3 regions of the Pseudarthrobacter sp. IC2-21 genome follow, and region 2 is predicted to be linked to each of the others. Evidence: riboswitches for the same ligand, from Rfam matches in the RefSeq annotation. Region 2 holds a riboswitch; each other region holds the start of a gene.

Region 1 (6,501 bases), 1.4 Mb from region 2:
TCGCTGATCACGGGATCGAAGGGTGAGGTCACCAGAACCGCAACGGTGGTGTACGTCCAGTAGCCCACATCCAGCACGGACGTAAAAAGGACATCCACGTGCTCCGCCGGCACAGCCGCTTCCTCGTAGGCCTCCCGCAACGCGCCGGTCACGGGGTCCTCGTGCTGGTGGAGCGCGCCGCCGGGCAGTCCCCAGGTTCCGCCGTTGTGGCTCCACAACGCGCGGTGCTGGAGCAGGACCCCTTTGCCGGGGTCGTAGGCCAACACCCCGGCGGCACCGAATTTGCCCCAGAACTTCCCCCGGTCACCCTCCACCCACGCGTCACCCGGGTCCCGCGGACCCGTGCGTGCCGGCGGAAAATGGCGGTTGGCATCAGCGGACGTGGAAGCCAGTGATTGATCCATGGTTCCAGTCTGACAGGTGCACAGCGACTCTGCCGGGCACCTGCCGGACCGGGCTGGTCTTACTGGCCTGCGTGCCCGCGTTCGACGGCGAAATCACCGCCGGGATACATGACCGTTTCGTGTCCGTCGTCGAAGCGGACAAGGTAGGGCGGGTGCCCTTCCTGACCCCGCACTTCCACGATCACCCCGTGCCGGTCGGACGAACCGACAGTCCTGCCCCGGACGATGATCCTGTCGCCTTGGGTTGCCTCCATGTCAATCACCTCCAAGGCCCAGAGTACGACGCGGCGGCGGGCAGTAACAGGGGCGCATGGCAGGATTCACATATGCCGCTGCGCCTTCTGCTCGTCTCAGACACACATGTCCCCAAGCGTGCGCGGGAACTGCCCGCCCAGGTGTGGGACGCCGTCGAAAGCGCGGACGTGGTGTTCCATGCCGGCGACTGGGTGAACCCGGAACTGCTGGACCGGTTTGAACAGCGGAGCCGGCAGCTGGTGGCGGTCTACGGCAACAATGACGGGCCGGAGATCCGCCGCAGGCTTCCGGAAAGGCAGTACGTGGTGCTCGAAGGCGTCCGGTTCGCCGTAGTGCACGAGACCGGTCCGGCAAAGGGCAGAAACGAGCGTGCCGAAGCGTTGTTCCCGGAGTCCGATGTTCTGGTGTTCGGCCACAGCCACATCCCTTGGGACGCAACGTCGCCAGGAGGTTTACGCCTGCTCAACCCCGGCTCGCCCACGGACCGCCGGCGCCAGCCTTTTTGCACGTACATGACCGCGACGGTGGACGGCGGGATCCTGGGGCACGTGCAGCTGGAGGTGGTCCGGAAGCAATGATGCCGGGCCGGCGGGGTCAGTCGTGGTGCGCGGCGAGCAGTTCGTCGGTGGCGGGGTCCGGCTGGCCGTCGAAGAACTGTGCCAGCACGGTTTTGAAAACCGTCTCGCCGGGCGCTGCACGCAGGAACAGGGTCATGGAGGAACGCAGTTTCTTCGCGTCGATGCCGCCGAAGATATCGGCGGCGGAACGCCCGGTATGGGTGGACACGGCTACGCTGCACTCGAGGAGCCGGGGTCCCAGGACGTCGTGCTTCAGGTAGGCCTGTGCCTCCTCCAATGAGCTGATGGCATACTTCACGGACGTGGGGCTGCTGCCGAGTCCGGCAATCTGGGGGAAAATGAACCACATCCAGTGGCCCCGTTTGCTGCCCAGTTGCAGTTCCGACAGCGCCTGCCGGTACGTACCGCCGCTCTCCTGTGCCTCAACAAAGCGTTCCAGGTTGTAGGTGGTGGTCATGTGCGTCTCCTTCTGTCAGGCGTGAATTCAGGTTGTGGGGGCCGGGGTTCCGGTAGCGAGGGCCGCGGCGTGGCGGACCCAGCCGTCAGGATCCCGGCTCCAGCGTGCCATCACCACCCCGGCGCGTTGGCGGTCCGCGCCCTCCAGCGCCGCGAGCAGCGGAACCACGACGTCGGCCGTCAGGGGGTCCACCAACTCCGCTGTGTGCGCCGACCGGATGAAGCCTTCCAGCCGGGTCAGGTCCGAGTGCCGCAGGAGGGCCACCCGGGATTGCAGGAGCACGACGGCGGCCAGGCGCCGCTCGTAGACGGCCCGCCTGCCCGGCCCGGGCTGGCCCCACAGTTGCGAGGCGAGTGCCGTCACGTCGTCGTGGGCGAGGCCCTTGAATTTCGTGCCGGCGTCCCGGATGGTTCCCCGCACGGCTCCAACTGATGCGCCGTAGGAACTGAGGGCCCCGCCCAGGCGTGATTCCACTTCCTCCGACCGGTACCAGGTGCCTTCATTCTGCAGGGTGGTGTCGATGAACCGGGCCGCGTCCTGCACGGTTTGATTCACCGGGCTCACCTACCGTGCCGGCGTCCCGCGCCGGAATGCTCAATGCAGTACAGGGTCCAGGGCCGCGCCTCAAGGCGGCCCTCGGCGATTGGTCCTCCGCAGACGGCACACACCCCGTAGGTGCCGTCCGAGATTCTGTGCAGTGCCGCTTCGACCTCCGCCAGACCGGCACTGCTTTGGTTCAGCAGCGCCGCTGCCTGTGACAGTTCGAAGGCAATGGTGGCGCCCTCGGGGTCATGTTCGTCGTCCACATTGGAGTCCTGTCGGGCGGCATTGGCAGCGGAAATATCGGCCCGTAGCGCTGGCAGCAGTGCCAGCTTCCGGCCCCGCTCTTCCTCCAGCAGGATCCGGAACCGTTCAAAGTCAGCCATGGGAAAAGCCTAACGCCGCGGAGTCCGCCGGACCTGCAGCTTCACCGAGGCTGCAGGGGCCGGGCCGCACGCCGGCGGGGCCGTCAGTACCAATTCCTGATGACGGAGTGATTCCAGGCGCCGCACGGGGAGCCGTAGCGGTTCAGGATGTAGGCAAGCCCCCAGTCAACCTGGGTGCGGTAGCTGGTGAGCCAGTCGCTGCCTGTGCTGCCATACTTGCTGGCCGGGAGCGCCTGCGCGATGCCGTAGGCCCCTGAATACGGGTTGGTGGCCGTGGTGAGCCAGTTGGATTCCTTCGTCCATAGCTGCGCCAGGCATTGGAACTGGTCCTGTTCCCAGCCGTATGCGGAAAGCCGCCCGGCGGCATAATTGCGGGCACCGGCGGGATCGTTGACGGCGCCGCCCGGAACGGAAGGTACAACGACGACGGCGGGCGGCGGGGCCGGCGTCGGGCTTTCCAGCGGCGGTGCGGGAGGTGCGGGTACCGGATTTTGGGGTACGGGGTTTTGCGGCGCCGGATTTTGGGGCGCCGGATTGTGGGGTTCGGGATTTGGGCGCGCAGGATCTGCCGGGGTTTGGGCGGCAGCCCGGGCAGCAGCTTCAGCCTGCTGGCGTGCCCGCTCCTCCGCTGCCGCACGTTTGGCCGCCTGGGATGCCTCGTAGGCGGCCACAGCAGCCTGGCCCTGCCGGAACTCTCCTTCGACGGCTGCCGTGGTGCCCTTCAGGGAAGCGAGCTGGGCGGTGAGTTCCTGACTGTGCTGCTGCTGTTCCGTGACGTGCTGCACCATTGCGCGCTGGGCGGCCTGCGCCGAGGACAGCTTGGCTTCGGCAATGCCGGCAAGGCGTTCGCGCTCAGTTTTGGCGGCGCGCTCCTGCTCGGCCAGCGCGTCCGCGATCCGTTCGGCCTCAGCTGATTTGTGAACCAGCACCGAGGTTTTGTCGCTGACGATCCGGACAATGTTCAGGGCGTGGATACTGTTCGTCTGCAAGGCATCGAGCGCCACGAAGAACCCCATATTTGTGCCGCCGGTCTTATAGGACTGCGCGGCGAGGGCTCCGATTTCCCTCTTATGCAGGCTCGATTCCTCCTTCGCCCGTGCCACCTGCACGGCCAGGGCGTCCGCCTTGGAACCGGCAGCCCGAAGATCGTCCTGCGCCACCGAGTATCCGGCGGCAGCGGTGACGGCCGCATTGCCCAGCGCCTCTGCCTCGGCCTGCAGGCCGCCGAGCAGGTCACCGATTTTGGTGACTTCAGCGGCCGTGGCGGCCTCGCTTGTTTTGGCTCCCTCCACGTCCTGCCAGGAAGGATAGCCGCCGGGAGGAGCCGGGTCCGCGGCGCGGGCCGGCAGCATGGAAGACGAGGCGGCCACAGCCAGTGCAAGCACGGCCGCGAGGCCGGTCAGCCGCAATTTGTGGGCAAGCAGGGACATAGTCCGTGAGCCTACCGGGCAAGTCTCCGATTCCGGGGAATATCGGTCCCGCGTCAGGCCCCGGACCGGGCCGGTCAGCCCGCCACGGTCCACGTCTCCGGCCTTGCCGGCGCCAGGAAATATTCGCCTTGGCCGGCCTGCGGACGGCGTTCCAGTGCCCTTTTTGGGGAGAATTGAATCAGTTGGATGACCTGTGGGGGCATATACGCATCCCGCGCGGTGACCTGCATCGTCGTCGTCCCTGGCCCAGGAACGCTCCGCGCCGCGCGGATGAATTCCGGCCGTACATTCCGTTACCGGAATGTGACATTCGGGAAAAGCAGCCGCTATGGTCGTTGGGTGCCCTGGTTTTAGGCCAGGACATTCCCGTCAGTATGCCGAGCCCTGCCACTGACCCGGGATCCCAGACGCAATGCAACTGGCAGGGACGGGGGAACCACATTTCCACGGCCTGAACAGGCCTTGGGGTTAAGTCGGCACTCGTCCCGTCCCTTGAGGCGGCGATCCCGGCCGGGTCTCTCCAACCCGAACCCGACAGCTCACCCCGCAGGCATGGGAGAGGCAAACAACCATGTCCAAGAAGTCCACTGCCGCACGCCATCGTGCAGCCACCCCCACTACATCCCGTGCACTGATGATCGGACGGCCGGCCCTCGTGGTCGCCGCCGCATCCGGCCTGTTTTTCGGCTTCAGCACCCCTGCCCACGCCGGCGTCCACGGACCCGAAGACTCCGGAACGGTCACCCCTCAAGGCCAGGTAAGCGCACCCGCAGCAGCCGTGGCTCCGGCTCCGGCCGCAGCCGCTGTGCATACTGTCGTATCCGGCGACACACTGGGCCAGATCTCCGCGGCCAACGGCGTGGCACTCAGCAACGTTTTGGCCGCAAACGGCCTGTCGCTGGACAGCATCATCTACCCGGGCAACCAAATCCGGATCCCTGCCGCCGGGCAGGCCGCACCGGCACCGGCACCGGCATCGGTTCCCGCCCCCGCAGCCAAGGCCGCCGCGGCGCCGACTGCACCGGCCAACACCGGCGTCAAGCTCGCGTCCAGCCCGGCCCCGGCCCAGGCTGCCACCGGAGCAGCCGGCTCGGCGATCCTGGCCTCTGCCTACTCCCAGCTCGGCGTCCAGCAGGACTGCACCGCCATGGTGGAGAAGGCACTGCGCTCAGCCGGTAAGAGTGTCGGAGACCTTGCCCCGGGCCAGTTCTTCCAGTACGGAAGCGTTGTTGGCACGCCCGCTCCGGGTGACCTGGTGATCACCGCCGGACACGTTGGTGTCTTTGCCGGCAACGGCCAGGTTGTCAGCGGCGGCGTCGACGGTTTCAAGACCCAGGTCCACTCCATCAGCTGGCTCCAGGGCGCATCCTTCGTCCACGTGGCGTGACCCCGGCCGGTTGGACGGCGGCGCGCGGCAGTATGCCGACCGCCGTCGTCCGCCGCTGCTGCGCACTCACACGTACTTCCCGAACCAGGACAGCATGTCATTCCAGGCAGCCGTTGCCTGGGTCTGGTTACACCGGTCCCCGGTGTCATTGTGGAAGGCGTGGTCCACGCCGGGGTACACGGTGAGCTGATGCGCCACCGTGGTGGCGTCCAGGGCATCGCGGAGTGCCGGCATGGTTCCGGTGATCCGCTTGTCCAGTTCGGCGTACACCCCGAACACCGCGGCCTTGATCTCCGGCACCCGGTTCAGGTCCGGCGCGGGCCCGTAGAACGCTGCCGTGGCCTTGAGCCCGGGTAGTTCCGTGGCCGCCTGCCAGGTGATCCCGCCGCCGAAGCAGTAGCCGTTCATGGCGATCCGTCCTTTGTCCACGAACTCCTGGCCGCGCAGATAGTCAAAGGCCGCAGCAAAATCGGCAACATGGCGGGCTGACCCGGCGTTGGTCAGCGCTCCGGGGACGGCGTCCGGATCCAGGCTGCCCGTGCCTCCTTCCCTGCTCAGCAGGTCCGGTGCCAGCGACACATAGCCGGCTTTGGCGAAACGGCGCGCCACGTCCTGGATGTGCGCGGTCAACCCGCGGTTCTCATGACACACCAGTACGGCCGGACCCGCAGCGCCCAACGCGGGACGGGCAAGGTAGCCGCTGATTTCTGTACCGTCCGCACCGAACGCGACGGTCGCCGTCGTCAATCCTGCCGCACCCTCGGGGACGGACAACGGACTCTTCGCCCCCGGTACCGGCCCGCCGGATGCCATGCCGGTACCCGTCGTCGAAGCAGAGGGCGACGGCATCGGTTCGGTTCCCCGCGGGACTTCCTCGGGCGTGCACCCCACCAGCAGCATCGCGGCCGACGCCGCGGCCATGCTGCCCGTGATGAAAGCGACCCGCCGCGTGAACGTTTGATGCGCCATGGCACGGGCGCGGTAATCATCAAAGAATTCCTCGATCAGGTACCGTTCATACTTTCCAAGCTGGATCATGGCCGGCCTCCTCGCGTGAGGCTAAT
Region 2 (6,501 bases):
CCCGCGCGGCGCCCGGAAAAGGCCGTATCCGGGAGGGGCTGCGCTACGTGCGGTTCCGGCCGGACATTGTGGTGGTCCTGGTGGCGGTTTTCATTGTGGGGACCCTCGGGCTCAACTTCGTGCTCTTCATCGCTGCCATGGTGGGGACGGAGTTCGGGCTGGACGCCAGCGCCTTCGGGCTGATGAATTCGATCATGGCCATCGGGTCCGTGACCGGCGCACTCCTGTCCGCCGGCCGGGGCAAACCCCGGCTGCGGATGATCTTCGGCGCGGCCGCTGCCTTCGGCGTGACCTCCGGACTGGCCGCCCTGGCCCCGGACTACTTCTGGTTCGGTGTTGCGCTGGTGCCGGTGGGCCTGTTTGCAATCACCATGATGACCAGCGCGAACGGCTACGTCCAGACCACCACCGATCCGGTCATGCGGGGCAGAGTCATGGCCCTGTACATGGCCATCTTCATGGGCGGCACACCCATCGGGGCGCCGCTGGTGGGGTGGGTGGCCAATGTGGCCGGCCCCCGCTGGTCGCTGACCGTGGCCGCCGCCTCCGGGATCGCCGCGGCCCTGATCGGCATGGTGTGGATCATCCGGGCGCGGCAGCTCCGGCTGACATTCAACCGGCGGGCCCGCGGCCTGCGCCTCTTCCGCGTCGTCTCCACACTGGGGGACACAGCAAACGGCGCCGCCCGGGACCAGAACCCGGACGACGCCGTCGAACGCTGACGCACTTACGCTCCCCTGCGGGACGCTCATGCCGTGTGGACGTTACTTGCGCAGCTCGCCCACGACGTAGTCGATGCTGGCCAGCAGGGCGGAAACATCGTCCGGCTCGATGGCGACAAAGGTGGCGATCCGGAGCTGATTGCGGCCCAGCTTCCGGTACGGCTCAGTGTCCACCACACCGTTGGCGCGCAGCACCTTGGCGATCGCGGCGGCGTCGATCGAGTCATCAAAATCGATGGTGGCGATGACGTTGGAGCGGTCCTCGGCCTTGGCCACGAACGGTGTGGCGTAGCCGGAGGCCTCGGCCCAGGCGTAGATCCGGCCGGCTGAGTCGGCAGTGCGCTTGCTGGCGAAATCGAGCCCGCCGTTTTTGTTCAGCCACTGAACCTGGGCATCGAGGGTCACCAGCGTGGTGAGCGAGGGTGTGTTGTACGTCTGGTTCAGCCTCGAGTTATCAATGGCCGTCTGCAGGTCCAGGAAATCCGGGATCCAGCGGTCGCTGGCCTTGATGCGCGCGGCGCGTTCCAGGGCGGCGGGGGAGAACAGGCCCAGCCACAGGCCGCCGTCGGACGCGAAATTCTTTTGCGGGGCGAAGTAGTACACGTCCGCCTCGGCCACGTCCACATCAAGCCCCCCGGCGGCGGAGGTGGCATCAACCAGCACGAGGGAGCCGGCGTCGGCACCCTCCACGCGCTGGACGGGAGCCGCGACGCCGGTGGAAGTTTCGTTCTGCGGCCAGGCATAAACATCCACGCCGGCTTCGGCCCGGGCGGCCGGCCGGGTGCCCGGCTCGGACTTGATGATGGACGAGCCCTCCAGGAACGGCGCCTTGTTGGTGGCGGCCGCGAACTTGGAACCGAACTCGCCGAAGGACAGGTGCTGGGCCTTCTTTTCCACCAACCCGAAGCTGGCGATGTCCCAGAATGCGGTGGAGCCGCCGACGCCGAGAACAACTTCGTAGCCCTCCGGGGCGCGGAAGAACTGGCTGAGGCCCTCCCGGACGGAACCCACCAGGTTCTTGACGGGCGCCTGGCGGTGGGAAGTGCCCAGGATGGTCCGCGATGCTGCCTGGAGTGCCTCAAGCTGCTCCGGCCGGACCTTGGACGGTCCCGCACCGAAGCGTCCGTCCTTGGGCAGGAGATCGGCGGGAATAGTGATGCTGGTTTCGCTCACAAGGGCTCCAATTTCGGCATGGACATGTTTGGCGTCCGGGACGGTGGGGTGGCCGGCAATCAGCGGCGACTGCAACGAGGGCCGCTTTTATTCTGCCTGAAACCCTGGACAGGGCTGCAACCGGCACCGTCACAGTCTGGCCAGTGAGACGGCGGCCGATTATCCGGACAAATTCAAAATAGGCTAAGCTTTTTACTGGACCTCGCTGCGGCTTGAACGCGATACGGTGGGTCAACGCAAGGTACTGTGCTCGAGGAGCTGAGCTGGATGACGGATCTGATCGATACCACGGAGATGTATCTTCGAACCATTTTGGAGCTTGAAGAAGAAAACATCGTTGCCCTCCGCGCCCGCATCGCCGAGCGGCTGCGCCATTCCGGACCTACCGTGTCCCAAACTGTTGGCCGGATGGAGCGGGACGGCCTGGTAGTGGTCTCCGGAGACCGTCATTTGGAACTTACCGACACCGGCCGCAAGCGCGCCACCGAAGTCATGCGCAAACACCGGCTCGCCGAGCGGCTCCTGGCCGATGTCATTGGCTTGGACTGGGCGTACGTCCATGACGAGGCGTGCCGCTGGGAGCATGTGATGAGCGAGCGTGTGGAACGGCGCATCTACCAACTCCTTGACCACCCCACCAAGTCGCCCTACGGCAACCCCATCCCCGGGCTGGCTGCGCTGGGGGGTGCTGCCGCCCTGCCGGAAGCAGGTGTGATTAATCTCGTTGAGGCCATGCGCGGATACGGGCCGACGTCGAGCGTGACCGTCAGCAGGCTGGCCGAGCCCATCCAGGTGGAACCCGAGTTGCTGGTGCAGCTCGACGAAGGGGGCATCCGGCCCGGCGCGGCAGTCTCCCTCGAGCGCGTCGGCGAGTACATATCAGTGCGGGTTCCGGGCATTGAAGGTGCGCTCGAGTTGCCGCCCGAGGTCGCGGCCCACGTTTTCGTTTCCATCAGCTAGGGCCGGGAGCTCCAGCAGGAGGCCGCTCTGCGGCACCCCGACGCAAGGGGCTAGCGCACGGCCGTCAGTTCCGCAAATATAACGGAATTGTTACTGCCCGTTTTGATCGCCTATAGTTTAAACCCAAGCGTCGATATAAAAGCGTTACCTGATCCGGAGCCGAGCTCTGCCAGCGGATCAGGTGCACGAGTCATCCACTGGCAGAGGCGGGGGAACCACAACCGGCAGTCGCAAGGCTGCCTTGGGGTGAAGTCCGTCAGCAGCAAGCCTCTCCCAGGACCCTCATGGGTATCTCTGCGCCGAGTGCTTGCAACGGCGGACCGGGTCTTAGAACTCTCTGACCCGAATCCGACAGCTAACTTCGCAGGCTATCCAGAGAGGAACATTCTTGACCACGCATTACTCCAGGGGCCGCCGCCGCGCGGCCGGCCCCGCTGCTGCGCCCCGCGCGGTTGAGGATCACACTGCGGAGAGGCCCCGCGATCCCCAGCGTGAAGCGCGGCGCCGCCGTCGGGGCGCCTTCCGGCAGGTCACCGACTTCGCCGCCGCCAGCGGTGTTGGGCAGAAGGCCGGCGTGGCACTTGCTGCCACCGGCCTGATCCTGACCGTCACCGTTCCGGCAACGGGCCCGATCATGGCAGACCAGCAGCCCGGCAACTCCGTTGCGGCCGTGTCAGCCGCTCCGCAGCCGGAGATTTCGGCCGCGGCCGGGGCCCAGATTGATTTCAGCCGTTCTTCCGTGGTGACCCAGGGTGACCCGGACGGCAAGCTGAAACAACTGTTGAGTGCGCAGTCGGCCGGGTCCATTACCCGGGCTGCCTCCGCCGGGAGCCTGGGAGCGCCGCTCGCGCAGCTCATCACGGCGTCCCCGTTCGGCTTCAGGATCAGCCCCATTACGGGTGGTACCGGCGACTTTCACCGCGGCCAGGACTACGTGGCCCAATGCGGAACTTCGGTCCTGGCCGCCGCCAGCGGCACCGTGACCTTCGTAGGCTGGCATCAGTACGGCGGTGGCAACCGCGTCGTGATCGACCACGGCAACGGCTTGGAAACCACGTACAACCACCTGTCCTCAGCCTCCGTGACCGTTGGCCAGACCGTGACCCGCGGCCAGGTGGTGGCCCTCAGCGGCACCACGGGCGCCTCCACCGGCTGCCACCTCCACTTCGAGGTTCAGGTCAACGGCGAAGTCGTTGACCCCACAGGCTGGCTCTGAGCCAAATGATGGCAAACTCTCAAATCTCTTCGGCTTGCCGTGACCTGAATGTGACATTCGCTCTGAAGTCCTGTAACGTCTAAGTCGCGTCAACTTTTCCGAAGTTGACGTTCTTGAGTGGATTGCCTAGCTCTGCCACCGCTCAAGGTCCGTTCGCATGACATCGTCTGGCAGGGGCGGGGGAACCAATTTTGGTCTTCGATTCTGAAGGCCTTGGGGTTAAGTCGCAAAGCTTCCCAGGAAGCAGCGCGGCCGGGTGACTCCCATCCGAATCCGACAGCTCACCTCGCAGGCATTGGGAGAGGCTACCTTCGTGTCTTCACGCCATAATTCTGCGCGCCACCGTGCGCAAACGGTTCGCACCAATCCTTTGGGCTCCGTGTCCAAGGCAGTAAGTGCAAACGCCGGGACCGTAGGTCGCCAGGCTGCTGTTATCGCAGCCGCGTCAGGTCTCATCCTGACCATGGGGCTTCCGGCCAACGCCGCGGACACCACCGCTGGTGTGTCCGCGTCTACCGAGTCCGGATCTGCCCAGGCTGCTCTTGCCGTCACCGCCGCACCCACTGCCACCGTGTCTTTCGAGCGCCCGGTAGTCAAGACCACGGCTGCACCCGTGATCGCGCCGGTCCGTGCTCAGTCCACGGCAACGGAAACAGCAACGGCAAGCCGTGCTGCTGACGTAACCAAGGATGCCGCAGCCAAGCCTGCAGCTGCCGTTTCTTCGGCAGCCGCGTCGGGCCTGGCAGCTATCGCCTACACCGGCATCGGCCACCCCTACCTCTGGGGCGGCACCACTCCCAATGGCTGGGACTGCTCAGGCTTTACCCAGTGGGTCTACGCCCAGGCCGGCATCAGCATTCCCCGCACCAATGCCTGGAACGCCATGCGGCCCACCTCCACGCCGTCCCCCGGTGACCTGGTCATGCAGAACGGTGGCGCACACGTGGGCATCTACGTGGGCAACGGCATGATGATCAGCGCGCTCAACCCCTCCCAAGGCACCCTGCTGCACGCCGCTGCAGCAACGGGCACGTCCTCCTTCTACACCCTGGGCTAGTCCTAACTCCGGACTTCCTCCCGTTTCTTTCCTGGAAACTCTTCGCTAAATCCCCGTTCGGGGCGTGCCGGCGTACCCCCAAGATGCCGGCGCGTCCAAAGACCTTGGGCTGCCCTCGCGGTCCCGAGGAACACGAAAGAGAGAAAAATTGATGACGACACGTGCAACTGTTGCACGGCACCGCGCCGAGGTCACCAAGACCAACTCGCTGGCTGTCATTGCCAAGGCTGTCGGCGACAACGCCGGCGGCATGGGCCGTCAGGCTGCGGTTATCGCTGCTGCCTCCGGCCTGGTCCTGACCAGCGGTATCGCGGCCAACGCCGCTGATACCAATGTGCAGCGCGAAGCCGCTTCGACGGCCAGCTTTGAAATTGGAACGGCCGCGCCGGCCGTTATTTCGGCTGAATCCACGATCGCCATCTCCTACGAGAAGCCGGCAGTAACCACCACGCCGGCTCCCGTCGCAGAGCCGGAGCCCGAGCCCGTTGTTGAGGCAGCCCCGGCAGCCGCGGCCGCTCCCGCCGCGGCGCCTGCGGCCGCCATCAAGGTTGCTTCGTCCGCCCCCGCGGCTCCGGCCGCCCCGGTCGCTGCCAGCGGCAAGGGCCAGGCCATCCTGTCCGCAGCGTACGCCCAGCTGGGCGTCAACCAGGACTGCACCATGCTCGTGACCAACTCACTGGCCGCCGTAGGCATCAACTTCCATGACTGGCCCGCAGGCTACCTCTCCCTGGGCCGCACCGTCAGTGCAGCAGAAGCAAAGCCCGGCGACCTGATCTACTACGCAAACGGTGGCGCGGGCATGGCCCACATTGCCGTTTACGCAGGCAACGGCCAGGCCGTGCACGGCGGCTACAACGGCAACCAGACCGTTGTGTTCAGCGCCAATGTTGGATCAGGACCGGTTTTCATCCGCGTGTCCTAACAGCTGTTGAGCCTTCAAAGGACCCCTGCCTGGTGGCGGGGGTCCTTTGCTGTCTGTTCCCTCAGGGACGCGGCGGCAGCCGCCAGGCCGGGCATCCCGGAAACGGCCGGACCGAGCGATTAGTTTATCCGGGCATTTTTTGTTTACTCTTGTGGTGTCGATCCATAGCCCGGATATGCCGGGGGCAGCCGGCCCTCGTGCCCCTGACGGGTGCGGCCACAAAGAGGTAAGTGCATGCGCACTCTCGTTCTGAATGCTGGATATGAACCGCTGGCGGTAGTCACCTTCCGCCGGGCGCTGGTGCTTGTGCTCACGGGCAAGGCCAGTGTTATTGCCGAGGGCGATGACCCCGTGGTGGGGCCGCAGGAGATTCTGGGCCGCCCGTCTGTGATTCTCCTGAACCGTTACATCCGTCCCAGATATAACCAGAGCACCGCGGTAAGCCGCCGCG
Region 3 (6,501 bases), 150 kb from region 2:
ATGTGGCACTTTTCCAACTGACTCCGGCCTCGGCACGGCCCTACATGGCCGGTTCAACCACCAACAGTTTCCTGGAGCTGACCTTCGGCTACAACGGCTTGTCCCGCATCACCGGCTCGGGCGAGGGTATGCCAGGTGGCGGCGCCGGTGCGCCGGGCGGGACGGGTGCGGGCGGCTTCGGCGGCGGCAACGGCGGGTTCGGCGGAGCCGCCGGCCTGCTGCGGATGTTCGGCACCAGCTTCGGCGCCGAGGTTGCCTGGCTGTTGCCCGCGGCCCTGATCCTGCTGGCTGCCGGCCTGTGGTTCACCCGGAGGGAAATTCGGACCTCCCGTACCCGTGCTGCCCTGATCCTGTGGGGCGGCTGGCTTCTGGTCACGGCGGGTGTCTTCAGCTTCATGAGCGGCATCGTCCACCCCTACTATTCCGTGGCGCTGGCGCCGGCAATCGCAGCCCTGGCGGGCATCGGATCTGTGGAACTGTGGCGTGGCCGGGGTTACTGGCCAGCCCGGATCGTCCTGGCCGTCGTTATCCTGGGCAGTTCCATCTGGTCCGCGGTGCTGCTGGGCCGCGATGTGTCCTGGCTCCCATGGCTGCGCATCGTCATCGTCGTCCTCGGCGTCCTTGCCGGCGCGGCGGTGATCCTTCGGCTCGACGCCCGGGGCACCGCCGGCAGGTTCCGGCACGCCGGTGCGGCCGCCGTCGTCGTAGTTTCCATTCTGGCCGGGGGCCTGGGCACCGGGGCGTGGACCCTGGCGACTGCCGCCTCCGCGCACTCAGGCTCCATCCCGACGTCGGGGCCCGCGGGGTCCTCAACAGGCGGCTTCGGCAACCGGACAGCCGGTTTCCGGGACGGCCGCACCGGGGCCGGCAGTTCAAGCGACGGCTCCTCCGCCGGGGGTGCAGGCGGCGATACTGCTGCCGGCGACAGTGCTTTGGGCGGCCTGCCGGGCGCTGACGGCCCCGGCAGTGAGGGAACGGCGGATTCTGCGGTGACCGCCCTGCTCTCCTCCACCACCACAAAGTGGTCCGCGATTGTCTCCGGCGCTACCCAGGCAGCCAGCCTGGAACTGGCAACAAACACCAGTGTTATTGCCCTGGGCGGCTGGAATGGCGGCGACCCTTACCCCACGCTGGCACAGTTCCAGGACATGGTGTCCAAGGGCGAGATCGGCTACTTCATCGAAGGCGGTGGCATGGGCGGGGGCATGGGCGGCCGGGGCGGTAACTCCGAAGTGGCAGCCTGGGTTCAGGCCAACTTCCAGTCCCAAACCGTGGGCAGCGCTACCGTGTACGCGTTGGCGAAGTAGCCCACCGTGGCCATCGATATCCCGGGCCATGCCGGCGGGCTTCAGGGGCCCACGGACGGCCGGCGCGGTGTTCCTGTGCCGGAAGGTTTCCCGGCGGCCCGTTCACAGGACGGCCATTCACGGTCCGGCCCATCACGTGGCGCCCGTCGCAGGCTCCTCCGGCTGCGTCTGGAGTTGGCCGCGGTCCTGGTGGCCACGGCGGTGCTGTACCTCTGGAACCTGGGAGCATCGGGCTGGGCAAATGCGTTTTATTCCGCGGCGGCCCAGGCGGGCTCCCAGGACTGGACCGCCTGGTTCTTCGGCTCTTCGGACGCCGCCAATTCCATCACCGTTGACAAACCTCCGGCATCGCTGTGGATCATGGGCCTGTCGGTCCGGCTCTTCGGCTTGAGTTCATGGAGCGTCCTGGTACCCGAAGCGCTCATGGGGGTGGCCACGGCGTGGCTGCTGTATCTCGCAGTACGGCGGGCAGCGGGGCCGGCCGCTGCCGATAGCCTCCTGGCACACCGGGCGGGCCTGCTGGCGGCCGTGGTTCTGGCGATCACACCGGTGGCCGCGCTGATGTTCCGGTTCAACAATCCCGATGCCCTGCTTGTTCTGCTCATGACCGCCGCCGGCTACGCGACACTCCGGTCCATTCAGGACGGGAAGGTGCGCTGGCTGGTGCTGGCCGGCGTGCTCCTGGGCTTCGGTTTCCTCACCAAACAGCTCCAGGTGCTGCTGGTGCTTCCCGGTTTTGCCGTGGCCTACTTTGTGGCGGCACCGGAAGGAATCTGCCGTCGCCTGCTTCGCCTGGCGGCGGCGGGTGCGGCCATGGTGGCCGCCGCAGGGTGGTGGCTCCTCGCCGTGGAGCTCACGCCGGCAAACTTGCGGCCGTACATTGGCGGTTCGCAGAACAACTCGATCATTGAGCTCACGCTGGGCTATAACGGTTTGGGCCGCCTGAGCGGTGACGAAACCGGGAGCGTGGGCGGCGGCAACGGGTGGGGCGTTCCGGGCCCGTTGCGGATGTTCAGCAGTGAGTTCGGCGGCCAGATTGCGTGGCTGCTGCCGTCCGTGCTGATCCTCGCCGCCGGCCTGCTGTGGGTGGGCCGGCGGGCACCTCGCACGGATGGTGTCCGCGCCTCCGTCATCATGTGGGGCTCGTGGGTGCTGGTCACGGGGCTGGTCTTCAGTTTCATGGCGGGCATTATCCACCCCTACTACGCGGTGGCACTTGCGCCCGGAATCGCCGGCCTGGCCGGGCTGGGCGGCGTCCTCCTCTGGCAGCACCGGCGGCAGCCCGCCGCAGCGCTGCTGCTCGCCGCTGCCGTGGCGGCTGCGGCAAGCATGGGCTTCGCCCTTTTGGGCACCACCTCCGCCTACGGTCCGTGGCTCCGCTGGTTTGTCCTGGCCGCCGGGCTTGCGGGCGCGGCGGGTGTCTTGTTCGGCCGTTACCTGAGCTTCCGTGTGGTGCAGCGGACGACGGCGGTCCTCGCCGTCGCCGCCTCCCTTGCCGGACCGCTGGCGTTCTCGCTATCAACGGCCGCGGCCGTCCACAGCGGCGCGATCGTCAGCGCCGGACCTGCCACGAGCGCAGGCGGGTTCCGTCCAGGCGGTCCTGCTGCAGCCGGCCAAGGTAACCCGTTACGGAACGGCGCCAATCCCAACGGGCCTGGCGGCACCGCCAGCGGCACCGGCGCCAACATCAATGGACCGGGCGGCACCAGCCGGCAGGCCGGCGGAATGGGTGGCCTTCTGGGTGCCACCTCGCCGTCGGCTCAGTTGGTGACCGCCCTGAGAAGTGACGCGTCCCGCTATACCTGGGCGGCCGCCGTCGTGGGTTCCAACAATGCGGCCGGCTACCAGTTGGCAACGCAACTGCCGGTCATGCCCGTGGGCGGCTTCAATGGAACGGACCCCTCCCCCAGCCTTGGCGGGTTCCAGGATCTGGTGGCGCAAGGCAAGATCCACTACTTCATTGCCGGCGGAACGATGCGGTCCACCAGCGGCTCGGACGCCGCATCCCAGATTGCGCAGTGGGTGGCGGCAACGTTCCCTGCGCAATCCATCGGCGGAACCACGGTTTACGCGCTGGTTGGTTAGCCGCGTAGCGTTGCGGCACCCCTCCGGCGCCAGGCACCGCAAGCCAACACGCCGACGTCGTGATCCTCGTTACCAAAATGTGACTTCGACGGCCTCCTCCGGTACCGTTGATAACGTGCGGTTCCCGTTTGGTCCGCACATCCGGATGACGCCAAGCTCTGCCGCTTCCCGGATTCCGTTCGACCGAGGCAGAGGCGGGGGACCCAGAGTCCCGGGCTTTTAGTGCCCTTGGGGTGAAGCCAGCACGTGATATTCCGTGTGGCCGGATGCCCTCATCCGAACCCGACAGCTAACTCCGCAGGTGTGAGAGGCGATCAATCATGTCTGAATCCAAGGTACAAACGCGCCCGCAGGACGGGTCAAACAAGCTCCGCAACCGGATTCCCACGCTGGGACAGCGTGTGGCCGTTATAGGGACGGCGCTCACGCTCCTCATCGGGTTGGGCGCAGCAGGCCAAGCATCCGAGTCCGGCAGCCTGACGGCCGTCAGCGACACGCAGAAACTGTCCGCTGCCGACATCGAATCCCGATTGACGATGGAAAAGGCCGAAATACGAGCCAAATCTGCGCCGGAGGCCGCCGCTGCTGAAATCAGCGTGGCCCCGCAGGCCGCCGAGCCCGCAGCTGCACCCGCACCGGTTCCAGCTCCTGCGCCGGAGCCCGTGCCGGCACCCGCACCGGCACCTGAACCGGCGCCCGCACCTGAGCCTGCGCCCGTGGTGGCAGTCAATGACCCGGCAGGAGCCCAGGCCTACGCCGCCGGCCAGCTGGGCAGCTATGGCTGGTCCGCTGACCAGATGCAGTGCCTCCAGACGCTGTGGACCAAGGAATCCGACTGGACCACCACGGCCACCAACGCCAGCAGCGGTGCCTACGGCATCGTCCAGTCGCTGCCTGCAGAGAAGATGGCCAGTGCCGGCGCGGACTACCTCACCAACTACCGCACACAGATCAACTGGGGCCTGAACTACATCCAGGAGCGCTACCAGTCGCCGTGCGGTGCTTTGAACTTCCACTTGTCACACAACTGGTACTGATCCGATTCCCCGGAATCCGCACAGCCGCAGCAGGCCCTGAATCCCCCGGTTCAGGGCCTGCTGCCTTCTTTGGCTGAATATTTCCCTGGCTGAATCCAGCTGAATCAGCCCTGGGACTCCCGGCCCGGGATGTACTGCACGGCCCACTTGTTGCCGTCGGGATCCGCGAAGTACACAAAATGGCCCCAGTCCTGCACGTCCACGTCACTCACATCCACCCCGTTCTTCTTGAGATGGGCGTGGGCAGCCTGGATATCGCTGACCACCATCTGCAGGCTCGGGGCCGTCCCCGGCGGGGCGTCGTTGAGGCCCTCGCCAATGCAGATGGAACAGGCGGATCCGGGCGGCGTCAGCTGGACAAAACGGATGCCCTCACTGGGCCGCTCGTCGTAGTCAGCGTTGAAGCCGACTTTGTTGACGTAGAAATCCTTCGCACGGTCCACGTCGGACACAGGGACAAAGACAAGTTCAAGTTTCCAGTCCATCCGCACAGGCTAGCGGCGGGGTCCTGAAACCGGAAGGCCCTCTTACCGCCCTCTTGCTCCGGAAGCTAGCCGGCAATGCCGTAGAGGCGGTCTCCAGCATCGCCGAGCCCGGGAACGATGTAGGACTTGTCGTTGAGCTTTTCGTCGATGGAGGCCAGGACGATGGTCACGTTGGCATCCGCCAGTTCTTCTTCCAGCTTGGCCAGGCCTTCCGGCGCGGCCAGCAGGCAAATGCAGGTGACGTCGGAGGCGCCGCGCTTGAACAGGAACTTGATGGCTTCGCGGAGGGTCCCGCCGGTAGCCAGCATGGGATCCAGGACAAAGATCTGACGGTCCGTAAGGTCCTCCGGCAGACGCTCGGCGTAGGTGATGATGTCCAGCGTTTCCTCGTCGCGGGCCATGCCCAGGAAACCCACCTCAGCAGTGGGGACCAGTTTGGTCATGCCCTCAAGCATGCCCAGGCCGGCGCGGAGGATGGGGACCACCAGCGGGGTGGGCTTGGTGAAGGCGGTGCCCACGGTGGTGCTCACCGGCGTTTCGATGGTCACGGGCTGGGTGCGCACATCGCGCGTGGCCTCATACGCGAGCAGTGTCACCAGCTCTTCCGTCAGCATCCGGAAAACCGGAGACGGGGTGTTTTTGTCCCTCAGGACGGTGAGCTTATGGGCGACCAGCGGGTGGTCAACAACAAGAGTGCGCATGGGTCAAAACTATCATCCGGCCCGGGCGGCCCCGCCGGGAGTCAGCTCCGCTGCTCGTCCCGGATAGCAGGGTGTTCGAACGTCGGGGGCGGACCTGCGTGCTCGCGTCTCCGCAATACATGGAAAAGCCTGTGGGCCAGGATCACTATTCCCACCCACGCCAGGCCCAGGAACCAGCCGGCCATGACGTCCGTCATCCAGTGGTGCCCCAGGAAAACCCGGCTCAGGCCCATGGCAATGATGAAGACCACCCCGGCGACGATCGCGGTGATTCGCGCCCAGGTCATCTCAAACTGGAGGCACATGATGTAGATCAGGACACCAATGACCACCGTGGTGTTCAGGGTGTGGCCGCTGGGGAACGACGGCGAGGTCTCATACGGCGGGACCGCATCAGCGTGGTCCGGGCGGGTGCGGCCAACCAGGCGCTTACCCACTGTCGTCGCCGTCGTGGAGACGGCTGCGGCGCCGCCCACCAGGATGATGGGGCGCCATGTCCTGCTCAGGAACGTGAGCCAGGCTGTCAGGATGCTGGCCAGGATGGGCATGCCGATGCCGCCGCCGATGTTGGTGAATGCCGTCACGGCTGCGTCGAGGCCGGGGTTCCGCAGGCTTTCGGCCAGTTGGAGCGCAGGCCGGTCCAGGGACGTCAGCCCGGCATCGTCCACCACGTTGTCGTAGACCTCGGCACCGAGCAGCGCCATGATGACCACCAGAACACCACCCACCAGCATGGTGATCCACAGCGCCGCGTACGGTTTGAACCATTGGCCTGCACGGGCCCTGAATGTGTCAACATCCACGAGTTCCTCCTGGCGTCAGTGGGTGGCAAGGACGGATATCACTCGAAACTATCATTGAGCCATGGCGCCGGGCGAAAAGAAAC

The links. A riboswitch is a leader RNA that binds a small molecule or an ion and turns the genes downstream of it on or off. The one in region 2 is predicted to bind cyclic di-AMP.
Region 1: another riboswitch for cyclic di-AMP. It lies ahead of SBP01_RS10425 (LysM domain-containing protein); the one in region 2 lies ahead of SBP01_RS03980 (C40 family peptidase).
Region 3: another riboswitch for cyclic di-AMP. It lies ahead of SBP01_RS03320 (hypothetical protein); the one in region 2 lies ahead of SBP01_RS03980 (C40 family peptidase).

The regions. Positions count from the first base shown of each region.
Region 1 is NZ_CP139145.1:2,257,977-2,264,477, forward strand. It holds gene SBP01_RS10390 (NUDIX domain-containing protein) at 1-404, opposite strand, end outside; gene SBP01_RS10395 (DUF1918 domain-containing protein) at 464-658, opposite strand; gene SBP01_RS10400 (metallophosphoesterase) at 731-1,237, shown strand; gene SBP01_RS10405 (DUF1810 domain-containing protein) at 1,254-1,694, opposite strand; gene SBP01_RS10410 (DNA alkylation repair protein) at 1,722-2,258, opposite strand; gene SBP01_RS10415 (TraR/DksA family transcriptional regulator) at 2,255-2,620, opposite strand; gene SBP01_RS10420 (coiled-coil domain-containing protein) at 2,704-4,050, opposite strand; cyclic di-AMP (ydaO/yuaA leader) riboswitch at 4,416-4,618, shown strand; gene SBP01_RS10425 (LysM domain-containing protein) at 4,622-5,437, shown strand; gene SBP01_RS10430 (dienelactone hydrolase family protein) at 5,504-6,475, opposite strand.
Region 2 is NZ_CP139145.1:845,094-851,594, forward strand. It holds gene SBP01_RS03960 (MFS transporter) at 1-722, shown strand, start outside; gene serC (phosphoserine transaminase) at 765-1,895, opposite strand; gene SBP01_RS03970 (metal-dependent transcriptional regulator) at 2,163-2,855, shown strand; cyclic di-AMP (ydaO/yuaA leader) riboswitch at 3,003-3,240, shown strand; gene SBP01_RS03975 (M23 family metallopeptidase) at 3,244-4,071, shown strand; cyclic di-AMP (ydaO/yuaA leader) riboswitch at 4,220-4,380, shown strand; gene SBP01_RS03980 (C40 family peptidase) at 4,451-5,128, shown strand; gene SBP01_RS03985 (NlpC/P60 family protein) at 5,280-6,050, shown strand; gene SBP01_RS03990 (HNH endonuclease) at 6,285-6,501, shown strand, end outside.
Region 3 is NZ_CP139145.1:696,968-703,468, reverse strand. It holds gene SBP01_RS03330 (glycosyltransferase family 39 protein) at 1-1,307, shown strand, start outside; gene SBP01_RS03325 (ArnT family glycosyltransferase) at 1,314-3,392, shown strand; cyclic di-AMP (ydaO/yuaA leader) riboswitch at 3,549-3,709, shown strand; gene SBP01_RS03320 (hypothetical protein) at 3,713-4,429, shown strand; gene SBP01_RS03315 (VOC family protein) at 4,534-4,914, opposite strand; gene upp (uracil phosphoribosyltransferase) at 4,980-5,615, opposite strand; gene SBP01_RS03305 (phosphatase PAP2 family protein) at 5,657-6,349, opposite strand; gene SBP01_RS03300 (nucleoside deaminase) at 6,480-6,501, shown strand, end outside.